4 regions of the Micromonospora sp. HM134 genome follow, and region 1 is predicted to be linked to each of the others. Evidence: riboswitches for the same ligand, from Rfam matches in the RefSeq annotation. Region 1 holds a riboswitch; each other region holds the start of a gene.
The links. A riboswitch is a leader RNA that binds a small molecule or an ion and turns the genes downstream of it on or off. The one in region 1 is predicted to bind cobalamin.
Positions count from the first base shown of each region.

Region 2: another riboswitch for cobalamin. It lies ahead of FJK98_RS22070 (acyl-CoA thioesterase); the one in region 1 lies ahead of cobN (cobaltochelatase subunit CobN).
Region 3: another riboswitch for cobalamin. It lies ahead of FJK98_RS13740 (ribonucleoside-diphosphate reductase subunit alpha); the one in region 1 lies ahead of cobN (cobaltochelatase subunit CobN).
Region 4: another riboswitch for cobalamin. It lies ahead of bluB (5,6-dimethylbenzimidazole synthase); the one in region 1 lies ahead of cobN (cobaltochelatase subunit CobN).

Region 1 is NZ_CP041061.1:3,803,331-3,808,807, reverse strand. Features, by position in the region: gene cobN (cobaltochelatase subunit CobN) at 1-3,513, opposite strand, end outside; cobalamin riboswitch at 3,823-3,952, opposite strand; gene FJK98_RS16230 (hypothetical protein) at 4,761-5,096, opposite strand; gene FJK98_RS16225 (aldo/keto reductase) at 5,188-5,477, opposite strand, start outside.
Region 2 is NZ_CP041061.1:5,132,815-5,138,291, forward strand. Features, by position in the region: gene FJK98_RS22050 (hypothetical protein) at 1-176, opposite strand, end outside; gene FJK98_RS22055 (Fur family transcriptional regulator) at 644-1,102, opposite strand; gene FJK98_RS22060 (superoxide dismutase) at 1,188-1,802, shown strand; gene FJK98_RS22065 (hypothetical protein) at 1,808-2,068, shown strand; cobalamin riboswitch at 2,125-2,257, shown strand; gene FJK98_RS22070 (acyl-CoA thioesterase) at 2,397-2,909, shown strand; gene FJK98_RS22075 (LysE family translocator) at 3,082-3,540, shown strand; gene FJK98_RS22080 (YcnI family protein) at 4,144-4,863, shown strand; gene FJK98_RS22085 (hypothetical protein) at 5,022-5,234, shown strand; gene FJK98_RS22090 (hypothetical protein) at 5,329-5,477, shown strand, end outside.
Region 3 is NZ_CP041061.1:3,166,654-3,172,130, forward strand. Features, by position in the region: gene FJK98_RS13735 (ribonucleotide-diphosphate reductase subunit beta) at 1-518, opposite strand, end outside; gene FJK98_RS13740 (ribonucleoside-diphosphate reductase subunit alpha) at 572-2,947, opposite strand; cobalamin riboswitch at 3,067-3,280, opposite strand; gene FJK98_RS13745 (helix-turn-helix transcriptional regulator) at 3,309-4,196, opposite strand; gene FJK98_RS13750 (oxidoreductase) at 4,324-5,226, shown strand; gene FJK98_RS13755 (hypothetical protein) at 5,282-5,477, shown strand, end outside.
Region 4 is NZ_CP041061.1:2,958,640-2,964,116, reverse strand. Features, by position in the region: gene FJK98_RS13040 (hypothetical protein) at 1-119, opposite strand, end outside; gene FJK98_RS13035 (hypothetical protein) at 316-879, opposite strand; gene FJK98_RS13030 (hypothetical protein) at 952-1,293, opposite strand; gene bluB (5,6-dimethylbenzimidazole synthase) at 1,368-2,012, opposite strand; cobalamin riboswitch at 2,049-2,249, opposite strand; gene FJK98_RS13020 (SDR family oxidoreductase) at 2,350-3,240, opposite strand; gene FJK98_RS13015 (TetR/AcrR family transcriptional regulator) at 3,322-3,909, shown strand; gene FJK98_RS13010 (SDR family oxidoreductase) at 4,093-4,974, opposite strand; gene FJK98_RS13005 (TetR/AcrR family transcriptional regulator) at 5,059-5,477, shown strand, end outside.

The DNA.
Region 1 (5,477 bases):
GACGACCCCGGCGGTGGCGTCGTAGCCGAACAGGTAGTCCACGGTGGCGGCCAGCTCGAACGCACCCTTGTAGCCGTGCCGGCGCATCGCCGCGATCCACTTCGGGTTGACCACCCGGGCCCGGAACACCCGCCGGGTCTCCTCACCGAGGGTGCGGGTGCGCACGTCGTGCGGCATCGCCGAGTCGCCCACGTACGCGGCCGGGGCGGCCCCGGTGAGGTGCCGCACCATCGCCACCATCCCGCCGTGGTACTGGAAGTAGTCGTCGGAGTCGACGATGTCGTGCTCACGGGTGTCCTGGTTCTTCGCCGCCACCGCGATCCGGGCGAAGGAGCGTTCCATGTCGGCCCGAGCCTCCCGCCCGTCCAGGCCCCGGCCGTAGGCGTAGCCGCCCCAGACGGCGTACACCTCGGCCAGGTCGGCGTCGGTGCGCCAGTTGCGGGCGTCGATCAGCGGCAGCAGCCCCGCCCCGTACGCCCCGGGTTTCGAGCCGAAGATCCGGGCGGTGGCCCGCCGCTCGTCGCCGTGTGTGGCGAGGTCGGCGGCCACGTGCGCGCGCAGGTAGTTGTCCCCGGCCGGCTCGTCGAGGGCGGCGACCAGCCGTACCGCGTCGTCGAGAAGGGCGACGACGTGCGGGAACGCGTCCCGGAAGAAGCCGGAGATACGGACCGTGACGTCGACCCGGGGCCGGCCCAGTTCCGCCACCGGCACCACCTCGACGCCGGTGACCCGCCGCGACCGGTCGTCCCACACCGGCCGGCAGCCGAGCAGGGCCAGCACCTCGGCGATGTCGTCGCCCTGGGTACGCATGGCGCTGGTGCCCCACACCGTCAGCCCGACCGACCGCGGATACTCCCCGGTGTCGGCGAGGTAGCGGGCGAGCAGCGAGTCGGCCAGCGCGACCCCGACGTCCCAGGCGTTGCGGCTGGGGATCGCCTTCGGGTCGACGGAGTAGAAGTTGCGGCCGGTGGGCAGCACGTTGACCAGGCCCCGGGTGGGCGACCCGGACGGTCCGGGCGGCACGAACCGGCCGGCGAGCGCGCCGAGGGTGTGGGTGATCTCGTCGGTGGTGCGGTCCAGCCGGGGCACCACCTCGCGGGCGGCGAACCGCAGCACCTCGACGGCGTCGGGGCAGGCCCCGCCGGTCACCTCGGTGACCACCGGGTCGGCCCGGTCGGCGTCCCAGCCGAGGGTCTCCATGCCGAGGACGAGCCGCCGGGCCAGCCCCTCGATCAGGTCCACCGCGTCGGCGGCGGTGACCGCCGGCCCGTCGACCACGTCGGTCAGCGCCGCCGGCACCGCCACCCGTGCCCCGGGCTCGGCGAGCAGCGCCTGCTCGTCCAGGCCGTAGCCGGCGGCGAGGGCCTGCCGCAGGCCGGGCAGGGCACGGCTGCCGCCCCACACCTGCGGGGCGCGTAGCACGGCCAGGACGAGGTTGACCCGGGCCTCACCGGTGGGCACCCCCGCCAGGACGTGCAGCCCGTCGCGGATCTGCACGTCCTTGACCTCGCACAGGTAGCCGTCGAGGTGCAGCACGAAGTCGTCGAAGTCGTCGGCGGCGGGCATCGCCTCGGTGTGCAGGTCGTGGTGGAGTTCGGCGGCGCGCACCAGTTCCCAGATCTGCCCCCGGACCACCGGCACCTTCGCCGGGTCGAGGGCCTGCACGGTGGCGTACTCGTCCAGCAGTTGTTCGAGTTTCGCCAGCTCGCCGTAGGTCTCGGCGCGGGCCATCGGGGGCACCAGGTGGTCGACCACGACGGCGTGCGCCCGCCGTTTGGCCTGGGTGCCCTCGCCGGGGTCGTTGACGATGAACGGGTAGACCAGTGGCAGGTCACCGAGGACGGCGTCGGGGGCGCAGTCGGCGGCCAGGCCGAGGCCCTTGCCGGGCAGCCACTCCAGGGTGCCGTGCTTGCCGAGGTGCACCACCGCGTCCGCGCCGAAGCCGCCGTCGGCGACCGGCGCGGCCAGCCACCGGTAGGCGGCCAGGTAGTGGTGGCTGGGCGGCAGGTCGGGGTCGTGGTAGATGGCGATCGGGTTCTCGCCGAAGCCGCGCGGCGGCTGGATCAGCAGGGTGACGTTGCCGAACCGCAGCCCGGCCAGGACGATGTCACCGTCGTCGGTGTAGAGCTGGCCGGGTGGCTCACCCCAGTGTTCCCGCATCCGGTCCCGCAGGTCGACCGGCACCTGGTCGAACCAACGCCGGTAGGTCTCCCCCGGCACCCGGGCCTCGGCGGCGGCCAACTGTTCCGGGGTGAGCCATTCGACGTCGTGGCCACCGGCGGCGATCAGCGCGTGGATCAGCGCGTCCCCGTCGGTGGGTGGTGGCGCGTCGCCGAGGTGGTATCCGGCTTCGGCGAGGGCGGCGAGCAGGCGGACAGCCGAGGCGGGGGTGTCCAGGCCGACGGCGTTGCCGACCCGGGAGTGCTTCGTCGGGTAGGAGCTGAGCACGATCGCCACCCGCTTGTCGGCGTTGGGCAGGTGCCGCAGCCGGGCCTGCCGGACGGCGATCCCGGCGACCCGGGCGGCCCGCTCGGCGTCGGCGGCGTAGACCGACAGCCCGTCGGCGTCGATCCGTTTGAACGAGAACGGCACGGTGACGATCCGGCCGTCGAACTCGGGGATGGCCACCTGCATCGCCGCGTCCAGCGGGGACAGCCCGGCGTCGCTGGCCGCCCACTGCTCCCGGGTGCTGGTCAGGCAGAGCGCCTGGATCACCGGAACGTCGAGGGCGGCGAGCGCGCCGACGTCCCAGGCGTCCTCGTCGCCTCCGCCGGAGGCGTCGGCGGCGACCGTCCCCCCGGCGGCGAGGACGGTCACGACGAGCGCGTCGCAGCGGGCGAAGAGGTCCAGCGGCCCGTCGCCGGGGGTGAGCCCGCGCAGCGAGCCGCAGAAGATCGGCAGCGGCTCGCCGCCGGCCGCGTCGACCGCGTCGGCCAGGGTCCGCACGAATCCGGTGTTGCCGGCCAGCGCGTGCGCCCGGTAGAACACGATCCCCACCGTCGGCCGCCCGCCGTCCCCCCGCAGCCCGTCCGTCCCGGCCGCCGGATCGGCCGGGTCGGCGGGGTCGCCCGGGGCGGTCGGGCGGCGGTGGTCGAGGATGCCGTACGGCGGGGTGGGGGTGGGCGGGTCGAAGCCCTCACCGGTGAGCAGGACCGTGTCGGAGAGGAACCGGGCGAGCTGGGCGAGGTTCTCCGCGCCCCCCTCCACCAGGTAGGACAGCGCTTCGGTGGCCACCCCGGAGGCCACCGTGGAGGCCGCCATCAGCTCCGCGTCGGGCACCGCCTCGCCGCCGAGCACAATCGTGGGCACGCCGGAGCCGAGCACCGCCGCGAGGCCGTCCGGCCACGCCTGCCGCCCGCCGAGCAGCCGTACGACGGCCAGGTCGACCCCGTCGAGCAGGGCCGGTACGGCGGCCACGTCGACCCGGGTGGGGTTGGCGAGGCGGTAGTCGGCGGCGCTGGTGCGGGCGGCGAGCAGATCGGTGTCGGCGGTGGACAGCAGCAGGATGCGCACGTGCAGCTCCGGAGAGTGACGTCCGGCTCGGCCGCAGGGCCGGGCCGAGCGGGGCGGGAGGGACGCCGGTCAGCGGCGGCGGAGGTCCGACGCGCCCCGCCGACGACGGGGCACCCGGACCGGCCGTCAGCGGTACGTGGCAGGCCGACCGCCCCGGCGACGACCGGCGGCGGTGGGAGGGGTGGGAGCACGCGGCGGCGCGGGCTCGACGGTGCTGCGGGAATCACCGACCGTCATCGGGTCGGCAGTGACGCTGCGCGTCATCGGGTCCTCCTCGGGTGTCCACGCCCTGGGGTTCTCCGACGGCCGAAGTATCCTGGCTTCCGGATCGATGCTCACCCCCGGCCTTCCAACCGTGCACGCACGGTCGTGACCCACGAGGGGGGATCGCTCCCCGGTGACAGTGGCGGGACCGCGTCGGAATCGCACCGACTTCCTTCACTGCCGTCAGGCCGCGAATGCTGCCACACTCCTCACCCCGAGGTCAACGGCGGCCACCGGCCCCACGGCGGCACCGATCGACCCCCGTGGCCAGGCCGGCGGCGGCTCTCGTCGTCCAGCGGGGTCGGCACCCGCTCCCCGCATCCCACGGATCGGCCCGCCCCGTCCCGACGGCCGACCCGAACCGCCCTGCGTCGGACGCGCCGGGCCCTCCTCAGGTGCCCGCCGACGGTCCCGTCCCGCCCACCGACCGGCGCGGAGCCGACCCGGGTGTGCCGTCCCCGGGCGGGTCGTCCCCCAGGCCGCCCGTTGCCGGACGGCCCGTTGCCGGTGGCTGGCCGGCCACGGGCGGTCGGGATACCTCTGTCACACGCTGTCGAGCTGATGACGTCACCGACTCGGGGCCGGCGTGGTCAGGCCTGACCGGACGGTGGCCAGGCCGGCAGCGTCGGCCACCCACCCGACGCCGCAGGGCTGCCCCGGCCCGGTGCCGCCGGGCCGCGCCACCCCGACACTGGGGTCACCCCGGCCCGACACTGCGGTCGCCCCGGCCCGACACTGGGGTCACCCCGGCCCGACACTGCGGTCGCCCCGGCCGGGCGGTCCGGGTCGTCCCCGCCCGGCCGGCCCCGATCCGTCACCGTCATCAGCTCGAAAGGGGCCCGCGTCGACCTACCCCCGCCCCGGGGCGGCCGGCGGCCCGGCGCGCGCAGCCGCCACCGCAGCCACCCCACCCCGGGGCCGCACCCCACCCCGGGGCCGCACCCCACGGCCTCCGCCGTACCCCACGCGCCGCTGGGGGGGGATCAGCGGAGGCGGCGCTCGGGATGGGCCCGGTTCCAGGCCCGCATCCGCTCCGGGTATCCGGTCTTCGCCGCCTCGTACAGGGGTACCGCGTGCCGGTGGGCCAGCTTCGCCGCCGTACGCGGGGAGCCGGTGCGGCGGCGGATCCACTCCCCGTCGTGCGCGATCGCCACCACGGTGGTGTCGGTGGCGGTCGTCTCGGGTTCGAGATAGAACTCCACCCCCCGGTGGGCGGCCACGAAGTCCGCCAACGCGGTCAGGTCGTCCCGGGTGGCCTCCCGGTCGAGCTTGGTCGGGATGCCCTCGTCAGCCCGGGTCCGTCGGCTGAACCAGCCCATCTGCCCGTTCCTCTCCTCGGCGTCCCCCCAGTGGAGCATCCCCACCTGGAAGGGCGCTGCGAACCCGGTGACAGCCGGCTGAGCGGCCTGTTCACGCCCGGTCGAGGGCGGCCAGCTCGTCGGGGGTGAGCCGCAGCGCCCCGGCGGCGACGTTCTCGGCCAGGTGGGCCGGGTCGCCGGTGCCGGGGATGGCCAGCACGTGCGGGCCCTGGTGCAGCGTCCAGGCGAGGCGGACCTGCTGCGGGGTGGCGTCGTGGGCACGGGCGACGGCGCGTACCGCCGCACCGTGGTCGGTGCGGGCCCCGCCCTCCCGGTTGGCCCCGGCCAGCGCGAAGAACGGCACGTAGGCGATGCCCCGGGCACCGCACTCACGGAGCAGGG
Region 2 (5,477 bases), 1.3 Mb from region 1:
ACACCGAGCGCAAGCACCCCAGTACGTAGGTCCGCATTGCGCTTGCGTGCGTCACTGCTCAGGAGCGGGTTCGGGGCGACGCCCGGGAAGTCGGGCCCGACGCCCAGTGACTCCCGGCTCAGGTCAGGCCTGAGCTGCGCCACCATAGCGTCGAGCTTCTTCTTCCGACCGAACATCCTGACCCCTCCCTCACCGGTGCCGGGATCTCGGCCTGACGCCTCGCCACCATCGCGATCATACGTCGCCAGTCATTCCCTTCCGACCCAGGCGTCCCAGCGCTTTCAGGAGCATCCCCTCGAACAACGACCACTGGGCATCCGAAAGCAACATGCCTAAGCATCAAACGTTGCGCGCATTGACATGACCCCGAACGAGATCCGCCAGATCGTAGGCGATGCGCGGCTACTCGCAGTGTGTGCAGGTCGGCTTCCGTGACGACGTGGCGGAGCCGAGGCTGGTCCGCCAGCAGCGCCTGCGCATCCGTGCGGTCTTCGAGTTGTGTGTTGGCAGGTGCCGTCGCGCGGAGGGCCAGCGAGCAGCTGCCGGTCGGCCCGCCGCGGTTGCGCAACCCGGTGCGGAGAGGCGTGCCGGGCCCCGGGTCCGACCGACACCGGGGCGGGGGGTGTGCCGGCGGGTGCGGTCCTCAGCGGGCCGTTGTTCGGCACCGCGCACGCCGCCCGTAGACCACGTCACCGCTGGGCTGGCCGGATAGTTCCGTGTTGATCCCGACAGCGCGGGCGGCGGCCACGCTCGCCGCGATGGCTTCGGCCGGCAGTTGCCGCCGGTCGCCGCGGGTGCCGCAGACGGCGTGGTGATGGGCGTCGTCGGCGAGGCCGAAGGTCGTCGTCCTGCCGACCGGCACGGTGTGGGCGATGCCCAGCTCGACCAGTTGCTGCAGCACCGGATGCACGGTTGACAGTTCCACGGCCACACCACGGGCGAGCAGGGCTTGATACAGCTCGTTCACGGTGAGGTGCCCGCGGCCACCTACGGCGTGGGCGAGTTGGTCGAGCGCTCCGCGCCGGGCTGCGGTGTTGCGCAGGCCAGCGCGGCGTAATCGCTGCATCGCGGGGTTCACCCGCTCGGTCTCCGATGTGGTCAACCGCCGCTCCTCGCCGCACGATCACCAGTTCTATTGCAAGATAGTGGCAAGAGCGTAAGATTGGCAGCAAGTCCGAGGAGTTCTGATGGCGGTCTACACCCTGCCCGATCTGCCCTACGACTACGGCGCGCTGGAGCCGGCCATGTCGGGGCAGATCCTGGAGCTGCATCACGACAAGCACCACGCCGCGTACGTCAAGGGCGCCAACGACGGCCTGGAGCAGCTCGCCGAGGCCCGAGCGAAGGGAGACTTCTCGACCCTGGTCGGCCTGGAGAAGACGTACGCGTTCAACCTGTCCGGGCACGTACTGCACTCGATCTTCTGGAACAACCTCTCCCCGGACGGCGGTGACCGTCCCGACGGCGAGCTGGCCGCCGCGATCGAGGAGCACTTCGGCACGTTCGACGCGTTCGCCGGGCAGCTGTCCGCCGCCACCAAGGGCGTGCAGGGCTCCGGATGGGGCGTGCTTGCCTGGGAACCACTCGGACAGCGGCTGATCGTGGAGCAGGTCTACGACCACCACGGCAACGTCGGCCAGGGCTCCGTTCCACTGCTGGTCTTCGACGCCTGGGAGCACGCCTACTACCTGCAGTACCGCAACGTCCGGCCGGACTACGTCGACCGGCTGTGGAACCTGGTCAACTGGCCGGACGTGATCGCCCGCTTCGACGCCGCCCGCGCCACCACGCCAAAGATCTGATCGGCGTGACCAGCCCCACCCCGGCAGCGGCCGAACTGGTCCAACGCGCCGCCGGGGTCATCGCGGCCAAGCACCGCGGTGACCTCGGCGGCGCCGAGGAGCTGCTCGCCGCGTTCGGTTCCGAGCAGGCCAAGAGCCTCGGCTTCTACCTGCTGGCCGATCTGAGCCTCGGGCTGCTCCGCGCGCAGAGCGGCCAGTCCATGGACGATCTCGTGCGGGAACTGTCCCTGCTCGTCGCCGTCACCGCCACTCCGCCCGACAGCTGACGGCGGTGGTCATCCGGTCGGTGCCGCCGGCACCACCAGACGTGCCGACGGCACCGACCGGTGGGAATCCGGGACTGCCCCGCAGCGGTGAGTGGGAACGACCGCCGTCACCAGCACTGGGCCGCACGGCCTGGGAAGCGACGGCCAGTAGGAGATCCGGCATCCGGATCACGCCCACGAGTCCGAAGACCTGCCCGCGCTGCGCATCCACGAGGTGGGTGCGCTGCCGTCGACCTCGCGGGCGGGTCGGGCGGGTGATGCGCTGCGGCGTGTCCTCGACGTGCGTGCCGGCTGGTCGGTCGGTGTGCTTCCCGAGGACGGATGAACCATGCACGAGAGCACCACACTCACCGGCCGGCCCCCGTCGGCGTCACGGCTGACCCTGTCGCAGATCATGGACCAGCACCACACCAACCTGATGGGCACCGTCCACGGCGGTCGGATCCTCAACCTCATCGACTCCGTCGCCGGAGTGGTCGCCGCCCGACACTCCGACGGCCCGGCGGTCACCGCCGCCATCGACGAGACCGCCTTCCTACGGGCCGTACGGGTCGGCGACGTCGTGCACGTCGATGCCCGGATCACCTGGGCCGGCCGCAGCTCGATGGAGGTCGCCGTCAAGGTCAGCGCGGACCGTTGGGACCGGGCGGTACCGCCGGTGGACGTGGCCACCGCCCACCTGGTGATGGTCGCCGTCGACGACGACGGTCAGCCGCGAGCCGTGCCGCCGCTGCTGCCGGAGACCGATGGTGACCGGCGTCGTTACCGGGAGGCGCAGATCCGGCGGGAGCACCGGCTCGCTCTTCGGCGGGCGTTGCTCGACGGTGCTGAGGAGGGCTGAGTGGTGCTCGGGCTGTCCGTGGCCACCCTGGCCGGCTACCTTGCCGCCATCGCCGTCCTCATGGTCACTCCTGGGCCGGACATGATGTTCGTCCTGGCCAATGCGACCCGCTACGGCGCCCGGGCCGGCGCGGTCGCCGCGCTCGGGGTCGCGGCCGGGCGAGGCGGTACATGTGGCGACGGTGGTCTGTGGTCTCGCCGCAGTGGTCTCCGCGTCGCCGGTGTTGTTCGCCGCGATCCGCTGGGCCGGGGCGGCGTATCTGATCGTCCTCGGGGTTCGGGCCCTCCGCGACGGCAGGGCGACGGCTTCCACCACGGCGCAGCGGAACAGCCGCAGTGGCGGGGCGTTCCTCCGCGGGTTGGTGACCAATCTCCTCAACCCCAAGATGATCCTGTTCAGTGTGGCTTTCCTGCCGCAGTTCGTCAGCCCGGCGACTGGCGACGTGACGGCGCAGCTGGTGCTCCTCGGTGCGATCTTCGTCGTGGTGCAGCTCACCGTCGATGTCACTCTCGGAGCCGGGGCGGGCAGGTTCGCCGGCCGGGTGACCGACGGTCGGTGGTCTCGGCGGATCAGCCGGGTCTGCGCGGTGGCCTTCATCGCCCTGGGTGTCCGCCTGGCCACCAGCGGATGACCGCGCTGTCCCACGGCTGGTCCCGGATCGGCGGCCCGCCGTGGTCCGGTCGTCGGCGCTGTGCGGAGTCCCCGTGCCCGACGACCGGCACGGGGACCCCGCAGTCAGGCCGCAGCCGACGGTGGTTGACCGGCGGTGTTCGCCACCACTACACCTCCGCCGCCGTCATCGCCGATGGCACGGCCCCGCCTGCCGGGGATCCGGTGGCCGACTACGTCCCCACCGGCCGGCCGGGCCACCGTCTCCCCCACGTCTGGCTCGACCCGGAACAGACCCGGTCCACCCTCGACCTGGTCGCAGGCGACGGTTTCATCCTGCTCGCCGGCCCGACGCGGCCTGGGCCTCGACTGCGGCCGAGCAGCAGAAGGTCGGGTTTCCACTGACCGTCCACCACCTCGACCGAGTGATGTCGCCATCTGCGCGAACGGTCTTCCTCGACCAGTGCGGCCTGCACGACACCGGTGGCCTTCTGGTGCGACCGGACGGCCACATCGCCTGGCACACCCCCACACGCCACCCGACGGCCTCCCCACCATGATGAACATCGTGCGATAGCCGCCGCTGAAGGCCAGCGAAGGCACGCCCAGCAGGAGGAGATGAACGATGCGACAGCATGTACCGGGCCGGATCGCCCTGGCGTTGCTCGCGGGAGCGGCGGTCGCGATCGCGCCGGTCGGCCCGGCGCAGGCGCACGTCTCGGTAAGCCCCGCCCAGGCCGCGCCAGGTGGATTCACCACCCTGACGTTCCGGGTGCCCAACGAGCGCGCCGAAGCGCCGACGACAAGCGTACGCATCGTGATGCCCGAGACCACACCGATCACCTCGGCGGCGGTCCACAAGCTGGCCGGGTGGCGGGCGACCGTCGAGGACGGCCCACTCGCCGCGCCGGTCAAGGTCGGCTCGGCAACGGTGACCGAGGCGATCACCTCGGTGACCTGGACGGCGGCAACCGCCGAGGACGCCATCGACGGCAACCAGTTCCAGGAGTTCAGCGTCTCCGTGGGCCCGTTGCCCACGACCGGCGACCGGATCGTGTTCAAGGCTCTCCAGACGTACGCCGACGGCGTCATCTCCCGCTGGATCGAGGAACCCCCGGCCGGCGGCCCCGAGCCGGAGAACCCCGCCATCGTCCTACGCCTGACCGAGGCTGCGGCCAGCGGCGTCGACGAACACGGGATGCCGATCACCGCACCCCCGCCGACGGCCGCCGCCGACCGGCCGGCCGGGGTCGCGCTGGCTGTCGCCGTGGCCGGTGTCGTCCTCGGTGCCGCGGCGCTCCTGTTGGGACTACTCAATCGGACACTCGGGAAGCCACGTCGGTAGCCCGACCACCCACACAATCAGAGGTAGTCGGACAGCACCACCACCGGGTTCCCACCCCGTCAGGAATAGTCGCCCGCTGACAAACACTGATCGGTCACGGCAGGAACGCATAGACCCTCCCTAGCCTGAACAACGACGTCCGACGAGTGGAGGCTCACATGGCAGCCGACGGCCTGGTACACGTGCTCACCCTGTGCGGCAACTGCAACTGCGGATGCCCGGAGCTGTACATCGACCCCGCAGCGCCGGCCGAGCAGCGAGTCGTCATTACCGATGATTTCGGCAACGCGATCCGACTCAGCGGCGGCCAGCTCAGCGACATCGTCGGCCTCGCCCGCTCGGGCGCGCTGGACGACGTGGCCTCCGCCTAGATTGACGTCCGACATCCCCGGCACCCGATGCTGGGTGATGAGCCACCGCCCCTCGGACGCCATCGACGACCGGTCGCCAGGTCCCCGCCGGACTATGCTCGATCCGATCTCCGGCAACCCATGGCTCACCGGGTGGTGGCCGCAGCGGGCTGTGCACCAGATCGACGTTCCGGGCTTCCGAATGGTGCTGCTCGGTCCCTGCCCCCTGTCACCCCGACTCCTCACCGAGCAGGTCAGCCGGGC
Region 3 (5,477 bases), 640 kb from region 1:
CCGTAGAAGAACAGCCCCTCGATGCAGGCGGCGAAGCAGATCAGGTTGAGCAGGAACGCCCGCCGGTCCGCGCGGGTACGCAGCTCCCGCAGTTCGAATACCGAGTCGATCCAGCGGAAGCAGAACTCGGCCTTGCGCCGGATCGACGGGATGTTCTCGATGGCGGCGAACGCGGCGAACCGTTCCTGCTCGTCGGGCACGTACGTGTCGAGCAGGTTCAGGTAGAACTGCACGTGCACGGCTTCCTCGAACAGCTGCCGCGACAGGTAGAGCCGGCCCTCCGGTGAGTTGACGTGCTGGTAGAGGTTGAGCACCAGGTTGTTGGCGACGATCGTGTCACCGGTGGCGAAGAACGCCACCAACCGGGACACCAGATGCCGCTCGGCCGGCGACAGCCGCTCCAGATCGGCCAGGTCGGAGTGCAGGTCGACCTCCTCCACCGTCCAGGTGTTGCGGATGGCGTCCCGGAACCGGTCGAAGAAGTGCGGGTAGCGCATCGGCCGCAGGGTGAGGTCCATGCCGGGGTCGAGCAGCAGCTGCCGCCCGGCGGTGCGGGGTTCGTCGACGGTGGTCACTGGCACGCCTCGCAGCTCTCGGGGTTCTCCAGGGAGCAGGCGAGCGCCTCGGCGTCGGCCGCGACGACCGGGGCGACGGTGACGGTGGCCTGCTGGATCCGGGTCGCCGGACGCGACCGCAGGTAGTAGGTGGTCTTCAGCCCGGACTTCCAGGCGTGCAGGTACATCGAGGACAGCTTGCCGATGGTAGGCGCGCTGAGGAACAGGTTCAGCGACTGCGACTGGTCGATGTACGGCGCCCGCGCGGCGGCCAGGTCGATCAGCGCCCGCTGTGGCAGCTCCCACGCGGTACGGAACAGCTCCCGCACCTCGGCGGGCAGGTCGACGATCCCCTGCACCGAACCCTCGGCCCGCTTGATCTGGTCGCGGATCTCCGACGTCCACAACCCGCGCGCCTTCAGCTCCCGCACCAGGTACGTGTTGATCTGGAGGAACTCCCCGGACATGGTCTCCCGCTTGAACAGGTTGGACACCTGCGGCTCGATGCACTCGTAGCAGCCGGCGATCGACGCGATCGTGGCGGTCGGGGCGATCGCCACCAGCAGCGAGTTGCGCAGGCCGTGCGCCGCGATCCGGGTGCGCAGCGCGACCCACCGGTCGACCTGGGTGGGTTCGACCCCCCACAGGTCCGGGTGCAGGTCACCCCGGGCGGCCCGGGTCTCGGCGTACGCCGGGTGCGCGCCGAACCGTTCGGCGAGACCGGTCGACGTCTCCAGGGCGGTCAGGAAGATCTCCTCCTGGACCCGGGTGGACAACTCCCGGGCCCCGGCCGAGTCGAACGGCAGCCGCAGCGCGAACAACGCGTCCTGAAGCCCCATCAGCCCCAGCCCGACGGGCCGCCAGCGCGGGTTCGACACCGCCGCCTGCTCGGCCGGGTAGTAGTTGATGTCGATCACCCGGTCCAGGAACACCACCGCCGTGCGGACCGTCCCGCGCAGCTTGTCCCAGTCGACGCCGTCGTCGGTGAGGTGCGCGCCCAGGTTGACCGACCCGAGGTTGCACACCGCCGTCTCGGTGTCGCTGTTGACCTCCAGGATCTCGGTGCACAGGTTGGACAGGTGGATCGTGTTGCCCGGCACGCCGGTCTGGTTGGACAGCCGGTTCGCCGGGTCCTTGAACGTCATCCACCCGTTGCCGGTCTGCGCCAGGGTGCGCATCATCCGCCCGTACAGGTCCCGGGCCCGCACCGTGCGGACCGCCTTCTTCTCGGCGACCCGGTACGCGGCGTCGAACTCCTCGCCGTACAGGTCGGGCAGCTCCGGGGCGTCCGACGGGTCGATCAGCGACCACTCGCCGTCGGCCTCGACCCGGCGCATGAACTCGTCGGGGATCCAGTTGGCCAGGTTGAGGTTGTGGGTACGCCGGGCCTCCTCGCCGGTGTTGTCCCGCAGCTCCAGGAACTCCTCGATGTCCGGATGCCAGGGTTCCAGGTAGACGCAGGCCGCCCCCTTGCGCCGGCCGCCCTGGTTGACCGCCGCCACCCCGGCGTCGAGGGTCTTCAGGAACGGCACGATCCCGTTCGACCTGCCGTTGGTGCCCCGGATCAGCGCGCCCCGGCCGCGCACCCGCGTGAAGGAGATGCCGATGCCGCCGGAGAACTTCGACAGCTTCGCCACCTGGTGGTAGCGCTCGTAGATCGAGTCCAGTTCGTCGCGCGGCGAGTCGACCAGGAAACACGACGACATCTGGGTGTGCCGGGTGCCCGAGTTGAACAACGTCGGGGAACTCGGCAGGTAGGCCAGCGACGACATCAGCCGGTAGAACCCGACCGCCTCGTCGGGCGTGCTGGACAGCCCGCAGGCCACCCGCAGCAGCCAGTACTGCGGCGTCTCCACCACCAGCCGCGACTGCGGGTGCCGCAGCAGGTAACGGTCGGCCACCGTACGCAGCCCGAAGTACTCGAACCGCAGGTCACCGGCCGGGTCGACGGCGTCGTCGAGCTGCCGGGCGTGCCGGGCCACGAACGCGGCGGTGTCGTCGGCGATCAGGCCGAGGCCGTGGGCGTACCGGATGGACTCGCTGAACGAGGTCACCTCCTGCCCGCGTACCTCCTTCTCCACGTACGCGGCCAACAACCGCGCTGCCAGCCGGGAGTACTGCGGTTCCGTGCCGATCAGCTCCGCCGCCGTCTGGATCGACAACTTGTCCAGCTCGGCGGTGGTCGCCCCGTCGTAGAGGCCGCTGATCGTCCTGGTGGCCACCCGCAGCGGGTCGACCTCGTCCAGGTCGGCGGCCCATCGGGCGACGGCCGTGACGATCCGGTTGACGTCCACCGGCTCGGTGTCGCCGTCGCGCTTGCGTACCCGCATCGCCGGCCGGCGTGGCCCCGCGCCGTCGACATCGGACGGTAGGCTCTCCGCTACGTTCGTCATGACCTCTCCTCGCTGTCACCGATGGCCATCGGACGCGGGAGAACGCCAACGGGCGCGGCACGGCGGCCGGCCCGGGTGCTGGCGTCGGTCGTCCCGCGCGACCTCCGACCGCCGCGCGCAGCAGCGCACGGCGCACTGGCAGGTCTTCGGACTCGCGGGCGTGACCGGGTCCGGTCGCCTACTGGCCGTCGCTTCCCAGACCTCGCGGTCCAGTGCTCGATGACGGCGGTCGTTCCCACTTACCGCTGCGGGGCAGTCCCGGATTCCCACCGGGTTCCCTGTTGCCTCGACCGGACCACCGGGCCCGGTCGAACCAGCTGCGTGGCACACCATATATGGCGTGGATGGGGGAGAGGCAACACTAGATGTCGCGTCGGCGTGTCGGATAACTCTCATCCGACCGGCCGGTTGCCCGCAGTGACGCCAGCAGCCGCAGCGCGTCGGCGTCGGCGCTGCCCGGCTCGGCGGTGAAGACCAGCATGACCGGGCCGGGGTTGCCGGGCAGCGGGTAGGTGTCCCAGTCCAGGACGATGTCACCGACCTCGGGGACCTGGAAGGTCTTGGTGCCGTTGACCGATCCGCGCACGTCGTGCCGGGACCACAGCCGCCGGAACTCGGCGCTGCGGATGCTCAGCTCGCCGACGACGGCGGTGGCCCGGGGGTGGGTGGGGTCGGTGGCGACGGCGGCGCGCATCATGCCGATGTAGTCCATGGCCTGCCGCTCCCAGGCCGCGCAGCGCCGGGCACCGGTCGCCGCCTCGTCGAACATCAGCAGCAGCATGTTGAGCCGGTCCGGCGGGTAGCCCGCCGGGTCGCCGAGCAGCGCCACCGCCCACGTGTTCCAGGCGAGCAGGTCCAGGTGGCGGCCGAGCACCACCGCCGGGGTGTCCATCACCCGCAGCAGCCGCCGGGTGCTCTCCGGCACCCGCTCCGGGCCGTGGTCGACCCGGGCGGGCAGCGGCCGGCGGGCGGCACGGGCCAGGGTGAACAGGTGCCGGCGTTCCGCGTCGTCGAGGCCGAGCGCGGCGGCGAGCCCGTCCAGCACGTCGTCGGACGGGCGTACCTCCCGGCCCTGCTCCATCCGCTGGTAGTAGTCGGTGCTCAACCCGGCCAGCAGCGCCAGCTCCTCGCGGCGCAGCCCGGTGACCCGGCGTCGCCCGCCCGGCTCCAGGCCGACGTCGCGGGGGTGCAGCCGGCCGCGCCGGGCGCGCAGGAAGTCACCGAGTTCACGGGCGTACGGGTGGGTCATGTCGCCAGTGTGGCGCGGCCCGGACCGGCGCGGGTAGGTCTGCGGGACCTAGGCAACCGGGTACGACCGGTCCCGCCCGGCCGGCCCCTAGCGTCGGCGGTCCCACCCGACCGTCAGGGAGCAGCAGATGACCTGGACCGCCGACCACATCCCCGACCAGCACGGCCGCACCGCCGTCGTGACCGGCGCGAACTCCGGCCTCGGCCTGGTCACCGCCACCGCCCTGGCCCGCCGGGGCGCGCGGGTCGTGCTCGCCGTGCGCGACACCGCCGCCGGCCGGCAGGCCGCCCGTCACATCGGCGGCGACGCCGAGGTACGCGAACTGGACCTCGCCTCCCTCGCCTCGGTACGGGAATTCGCCGCCTCGCTGGCCGCCGACCGTCCGGTGCTCGACCTGCTGGTCAACAACGCCGGTGCGGTGCTGCTCGGCCCGCGCCGGACCAGCGTCGACGGCCACGAGCTGCACCTCGCCACCAACCTGCTGGGGCACTTCGCGCTGACCGGTCTGCTGCTGGGCAATCTGGGTGCGGCGCGGGCGGCCCGGGTGGTCAGCCTCAGCTCGATCACCCACCGCAGCGCGCACCTGGACTTCACCGACCTGATGGGGGAGCGCGGCTACCGGGGTGCCGGCGCGTACGGCCGGTCCAAGCTCGCCACCACCGTCTTCGGCATCGAACTGGACCGCCGGCTGCGCGCCACCGGATCGCCGGTGCTCAGCGTGCTGGCCCATCCCGGTGTCACCCGCACCAACCTGACCCCCCGGGCCTGGTCCCACCAGGGCCGGCGCGGCCGGGTGATCGCCCGGCTCGGCCTGCTGGCCACCCAACCGGTCGAGCAGGGTGCGCTGCCCCAACTGCGCGCCGCCACCGACCCGCAGGTCCACGGCGGCCAGTTCTTCGGCCCGGCCCGGTTCTTCCAGACCCGGGGGCCGGTCACCGAGGTGCGGGCCAGCCGGGAGGCCACCGACCCCGCCGTCGGCCGGCGGCTGTGGACGGCGGCCGAGGAACTGACCGGCGTCCGCTATCTCTGACGCAGGGCCGCACTAGCATGGCTGCGGTCGGTGACGGCGGTGGAGACGAGGCGACATGGGATGGCTCGGGCGGGTGCTGGGCGGCGGGGGCCGGCAGGTCCAGGACGATCCGGTCCGGCAGGCGGCGCTGTCGGCCGAGGTACGGCAGCGCTTCGGCGCGCACCTGGCCGTCCGCCCGGCCGAGCAGGTGGCGGCGATGGTCCGGCTGCTCGACGACGGCGACGGCCTGGCGGTGGCGGCCTCGATCGTCG
Region 4 (5,477 bases), 840 kb from region 1:
ACCGCACCACCGCCACCCAGGGCGAGCACCACGAGGGCCACCACCGACGGGATGACCCACCGACGTCGTCGCCGCGGCACCTCGACGGCGGGCCCGGCCCCGGAGTGGCCGTCAGTCACCCGAACGTCCTTTCTCGACTGTCCCAGCACAGGGGCGGAAAACTACCACCTCGACTCGCCCACTCCCCGACCGAGCCGAGTCGGCGCGGTAGCCGGCGGTGACCGACGTCCGGTCGGATTGCGGCCGTCGACCGCCCACGGGACCGTCTGCGGATTAACCACCTGCGCAGTCGTCGGTGCCGGTGGTCGAGGGGGTTCAGGCGGTCCACGGGGTGGTAGGGGCTGGCGTGATGCCGTAGTCGGCGAGCCAGCCGAGCAGGTCCTCGCGGTGGGCATGGACGAGTGAGCCACCGGTGAACCGGGGGTCGTCGGTGACCTCGGCGAGGACCTGCGGGGGTGGGAGGAACGAGCGTGCCGCCGCGTCGGAGGTGAACTCGGCCTCCGCCAGGATCAGACCATGCAGGGGCGGATCGAAGATGTCGATGCCCAGCGGCGGGACGCTCAGACGGGTCTTGGACAGCGTCGCGGCGGGCAGGCGGGCGAGCAGTTCGTACTCGGCCGGGGACAGGTAGACGTTCGTGATGAGTCCCTGGATGTGGCCCGGCCGCGCGGCGGGCACCTTCTGGGTGAGCTTGCACTCGCGGGATCCGTCGGCGGGGCTTTCGGCACGCCTGAGGCGCAGCCGGGTGCCTGTCAGGTACCGGTCGGTGATGCGACGGCTGGCGGTGACCGATGCCGGCAGCGGCGGTCCGGCCAGCAGGAACCGCCGCTCCCGCTCGATGCGCGCGTACTTCCCCTCGCGGACCGGCTCGGCTGTCATCGGACCTCATTCCGCCACCACAGCCTGTCCGGCGCACGCGCGGGTGGCGCGTACGCCGGACTCCGTAGGGCTCTACTGCCAGGGGCCGCTGCGGCAGATGAACTGGGTGGTGTCGCTGTACTGGGTGGTGCTGCCGTCGAAGTAGCTGTAGCTGGCCCGCACGGGACGGCCGAGGTTGCTGGCCGGGCAGCTGGCGAAGAGGGTCGACCCGGCGGTGAAGGTGCCGACGCTGCCGGAGTACCAGGTGATGGTCCAGGTCGTCGTTTCGGTGCTGCTGCCGTCGCAGTAGAACTGCGAGCCGCCGGACTCGCAGAAGGGCGCCGGGGCGGCGGCGAGGGCCGGGGTGGCACCGGCGGCGACGAGGCTCAGTGCGGCCAGGGCGGACGCGGCCAGGACCTTGACGGTGGTACGCATAGAACTCCTCCCAACGTAACCAGGCAATGACTCATTGCAACCGCAAACCTAGCAACTGCATAGACGTATCTGGATTAGCTGTTCGGTTGGTCGGTCGCCCGCTGCGGCCAGCGGTCGTGGTGCACCGCCTCGGCGAGGGGCCTGTGCCGCCGCCACCCGTGCCGTTCCAGGTCGGGCACGGCCGCCAGGTGGGTGACCGGCCCGACGCAGAGCCAGGCCACCGGCCGGATGCCGGCCGGCACGCCCAGCAGTTCGGCGAGGAACGACTCCCGGTAGAAGGACACCCACCCGACGCCCAGCCCCTCGGCGGTGGCGGCGAGCCAGAGGTTCTGGATGGCCAGGCAGACGGAGTAGAGGCCCGCGTCGGCGATGGCGTGCCGCCCGAGCACCGCCGGGCCCCCGCGCCGCGGGTCGTACGTGACGACGACCGACAGCGTCGACTCCAGCACCCCGTCGATCTTGATGCGCGCGAACCGGTCGGCCGCGGCACCGTCCAGGGTGGCGGCGAACGTCGCCCGCTCGGCCTGCACGTGCCGGTGGAACCGGCGGCGGACGGCAGGGTCCCGGACCAGGACGAAATCCCACGGCTGCGAGTAGCCGACGCTGGGCGCGGCGTGCGCGGCGTCGAGAATCCGGTGCAGGGTGCCGGCCGGCACCGGCTCCCCGGTGAACTCGGCCCGGACGTCCCGGCGGCGGTGGATGGCGTCGTAGAGTTCCACAGGCAGGCTCCCGCTGCGCTCGGCCCACCCCGGACGGGTGGGCGGTCGACGCGAGGCCGGTCTTCGGACTCCCGGATCAACGCCGACCCGTCCGCCTTCCCAGCCGTACGGCCAGTGGCTGCGCTCCTCGCGCCTGGACGGTCGCTCCCCGGTCACCGCGGCGGGCCCGTGCCGGATTCACACCGGCTTCCCGATTCTCCCCGCACCACGCGGGGCACCTCGCACGTTCGTGCCGCCGCCGATGCTACCGGTGGATCACGTACCTCGTGCCCGAGGTGGTCGCCGGATACGGCCCGGCAGCCGGGTGACGGTGGGCCGCTGACGCCGGCCTCGGCGTTCACCGGCTGGCGGTCGTCCGGCGACGGTTCCCGGTCGGGTAGTGCCTGCGCAGGTCGGAGGTCGTCATCCGGTCGAGCGTCCGGTCGGGGAGGATACGGGAGGCCCGGATGAGGAAGGCAGCCGTCGCGCCGATGGTGTAGCGGGTGCGGGGCCTGCGGTCGGTCACCGCCGCGGCGATCCGTTTCGCGGCGACGGTGGAGGTCACCCCGGCCCTGGTGAACGCCGCCACGTGGGAGGGTATCGCCTGCATCAGGGCGCCGTAGCGTTCGTTCTGCTCGGGGGTCATCGTGTCGTCGAGGCGACCGAGGGCGGCGAGGCCGACGCGGGACATCTCGGTCTGGACGCCGCCCGGCTCGACCACCACCACCTGCACGCCGTGGGGGGCCAGTTCGTTGCGCAACGCGTCGCTCATCGCCTCCATCGCGAACTTGCTGGCGGCGTACGGCCCGTAGCCGGCCATGGAGATCCTGCCGTTGAGGGAGCTGATGTTGACGACGCGTCCCCTGCCGCGCAGCAGGGCGGGAAGCAGGGCCTGGGTGACGGCGACGTGGCCGAAGAGGTTCACCTCGAAGATGCGCCGCCATTCGTGCAGCGGCATCACCTCGACCGGGCCGGCGCCGGGGACGCCGGCGTTGTTGACCAGCGCCCGCAGCGGCAGCGGGTCCCGCCCGACCCGGGCGGCGAGCGCGGCGACGTGGTCGGGGTCGGTGATGTCGAGGATCACCGGCTCGATGCGGTCGGCCCGCAGGGCCGTGGCGTCGCTGTCGCGTCGTACGCCGGCGAGGACGTGGAAGCCGCGGCGGGCCAGTTCCCGCGCGGTGGCCGCACCCATGCCGGTCGAGGCGCCGGTCACGACCACGAGTTCCCGAGTTTCAGTTGACGTTGTCATCTCTCTAGTCTGCGCCATTGAGATGACAACGTCAACCGAAGGAAGTGACCTGGTCGTCACCAGCGGACTAGCATCGTCCGCGTGACCAGCCGCGCCGAATCAGCCGCCGCCACCCGCCGCGCGCTGCTCGAATCGGCCGCTGAGCTGCTCGATTCCGGTGGCCTCGACGCGGTGACGCTGCGCGCGGTGGGAGCACGCGCGGGAGTGACCCGCGGAGCGCCCTACCGGCACTTCCCCGACAAGGAGAGCCTGCTGATCGCCGTCGGGACCCGGGCGTGGGACACGCTCGGCGACCGCATGCAGGCCCTCCGCGCCGACCCGGGCCTGTCCGCCGCCGAGAAGATCCGCGGCGGTCTCCTCGCGCTCATCGACGTCGGCCGCGTTCAGCCACACCTCTACCAGCTCATGTTCAGCAACCCGCCCGGCGATCCCACCGCACTCGCCCGGGCCGCCCAGCGGAGCCAGACCGAGTTCCTGGCCGTCGTCGCCGAACTGGTGGGCGAGCAGGACGCCCGCCGGTACGCGGCCCTGCTCATCAGCAGCGCGAACGGGATCGCCGGTCTGGAGGCCAGTGGCCAGCTGGCCGACCCGAAGTGGGGAGGCGTCTGCGCCGAAGACCTCACCGACACCCTCGTCGACATGGTCGCCGCCACGAGCCGGCACACCTGACCGGCGGGCGGCGGACTCGACGGCCCGGGACGCCGGCTGCACGATCGCGTCGGCGTGGCCGGGAAGCGTCGGCAGGGCGGGCCAGACGAGCAGGTGAGTGGTCAGTGCCGGGCCAGCCGGCACCAGCAGCGCCGGCCCGGCCAGGGGCAGCCGGCGTCGGCGCCGCGGGTGGAGGGCAACCGGTCAGGGCTGGAGGTTCTCCAGGTCGGCGAGCAGCTTCGGGTGGGTCGGCGTCCAGCCGAGGGTCGCCCGGGTGTGTGCGCTCGACGACGGCTGGTCGGCGGCGAAGATCTCGCCGAGTGGGCCGAACGTCTCCTCGGGCACCTGCCGTACCGGCAGGCCGAGTCGCCGCCCGATGACCTCGGCGATGTCCCGCACCGCGTCGCCCTCGTCGTCCACCGCGTGCCAGGCGGTGCCTGCCGGTGCGTTCTCCAGGGCGAGCCGGAACAGCACGGCAGCGTCGACCGCGTGCACGGCCGGCCAGCGCTGGGTGCCGTCGCCCGGGTAGCCGGAGACGCCGGACTGCCGGGCAATCTGGGTGAGCAGCCCGGCGAAGCCGCCCTCGCCGTGGTTGTGCACCGTGCGGGGCAGCCGGACCGACGAGCTGCGGACACCCCGAGCAGCCAACGCCAAGATCGAATTTACGGTACGCCCGCGGCCCCCGACCGGGCCCTCGAGCGGCAGCGGGTCGCCCTCGGTCGAGAGCCGGCCGGCCACCCAGGGCGTGCCGGAAACCGTCACGAGCGGACGGTCACTGCCGATCAGCTCCTCGCCCAGAGCGATGAGCGCCGCGGTTTCCTCGGCGACCGCCGCGGCCACCGACTCGGGGCTGCTGAAGTCATTGCCGAAGGCGAGGTGGATCACGCCGTCGGAGCGGGCCGCGCCGGCTCGCACGACGTCGAGGTCGGCCAGGCCGCCCCGGATCGTCTCGGCGCCGGCCGCCTCAGCGGCCTTGGTTGAGGTGTCGGAGCGGGTGAGCGCGAGCACCCGGTGCCCGTGTTCGAGCAGCTCGGCGACGACCGCCGAGCCGATCAGCCCGGTGCCGCCGGCTATGAAGACCTGCATGGACGCTCCCGAAAGTGATGGGACTCTTGTCCCATCACCGTAGCACGTGATGGGACAAGAGTCCCATCACTTATGATGGACGACATGGCACGTTGGGAACCGGGAGCACGCGAGCGGCTGATCGTCGCCGCCGTCGACCTGTTCGCCGAGCAGGGCTACGACGCCACCACGGTCGCGCAGATCGCCGAGCGGGCCGGCGTCACCAAGAGCACGTTCTTCCGGCACTTCCCCGACAAGCGCGAGCTGCTGGCGGCCGGGCAGGAGACGCTCAGCCGGCTGCTCGCCGAGGGCATCACCGAGGCGCCGGCCGGGGCCACCCCGCTCGAGGCGGTCGCGGCCGGCCTGCAGCGGGCGTCCGACGCGATGGGCCCGCTCAACCGCGAGATCGGACCCCGACTCAAGGCAGCCGTCGCGGCGAGCACCGAGCTACAGGAGCGCGACGCCCTCAAGAGCGTGAGCATGGCCGCCGCGATGACCGCCGCCCTGACCGCCCGCGGTGTCCC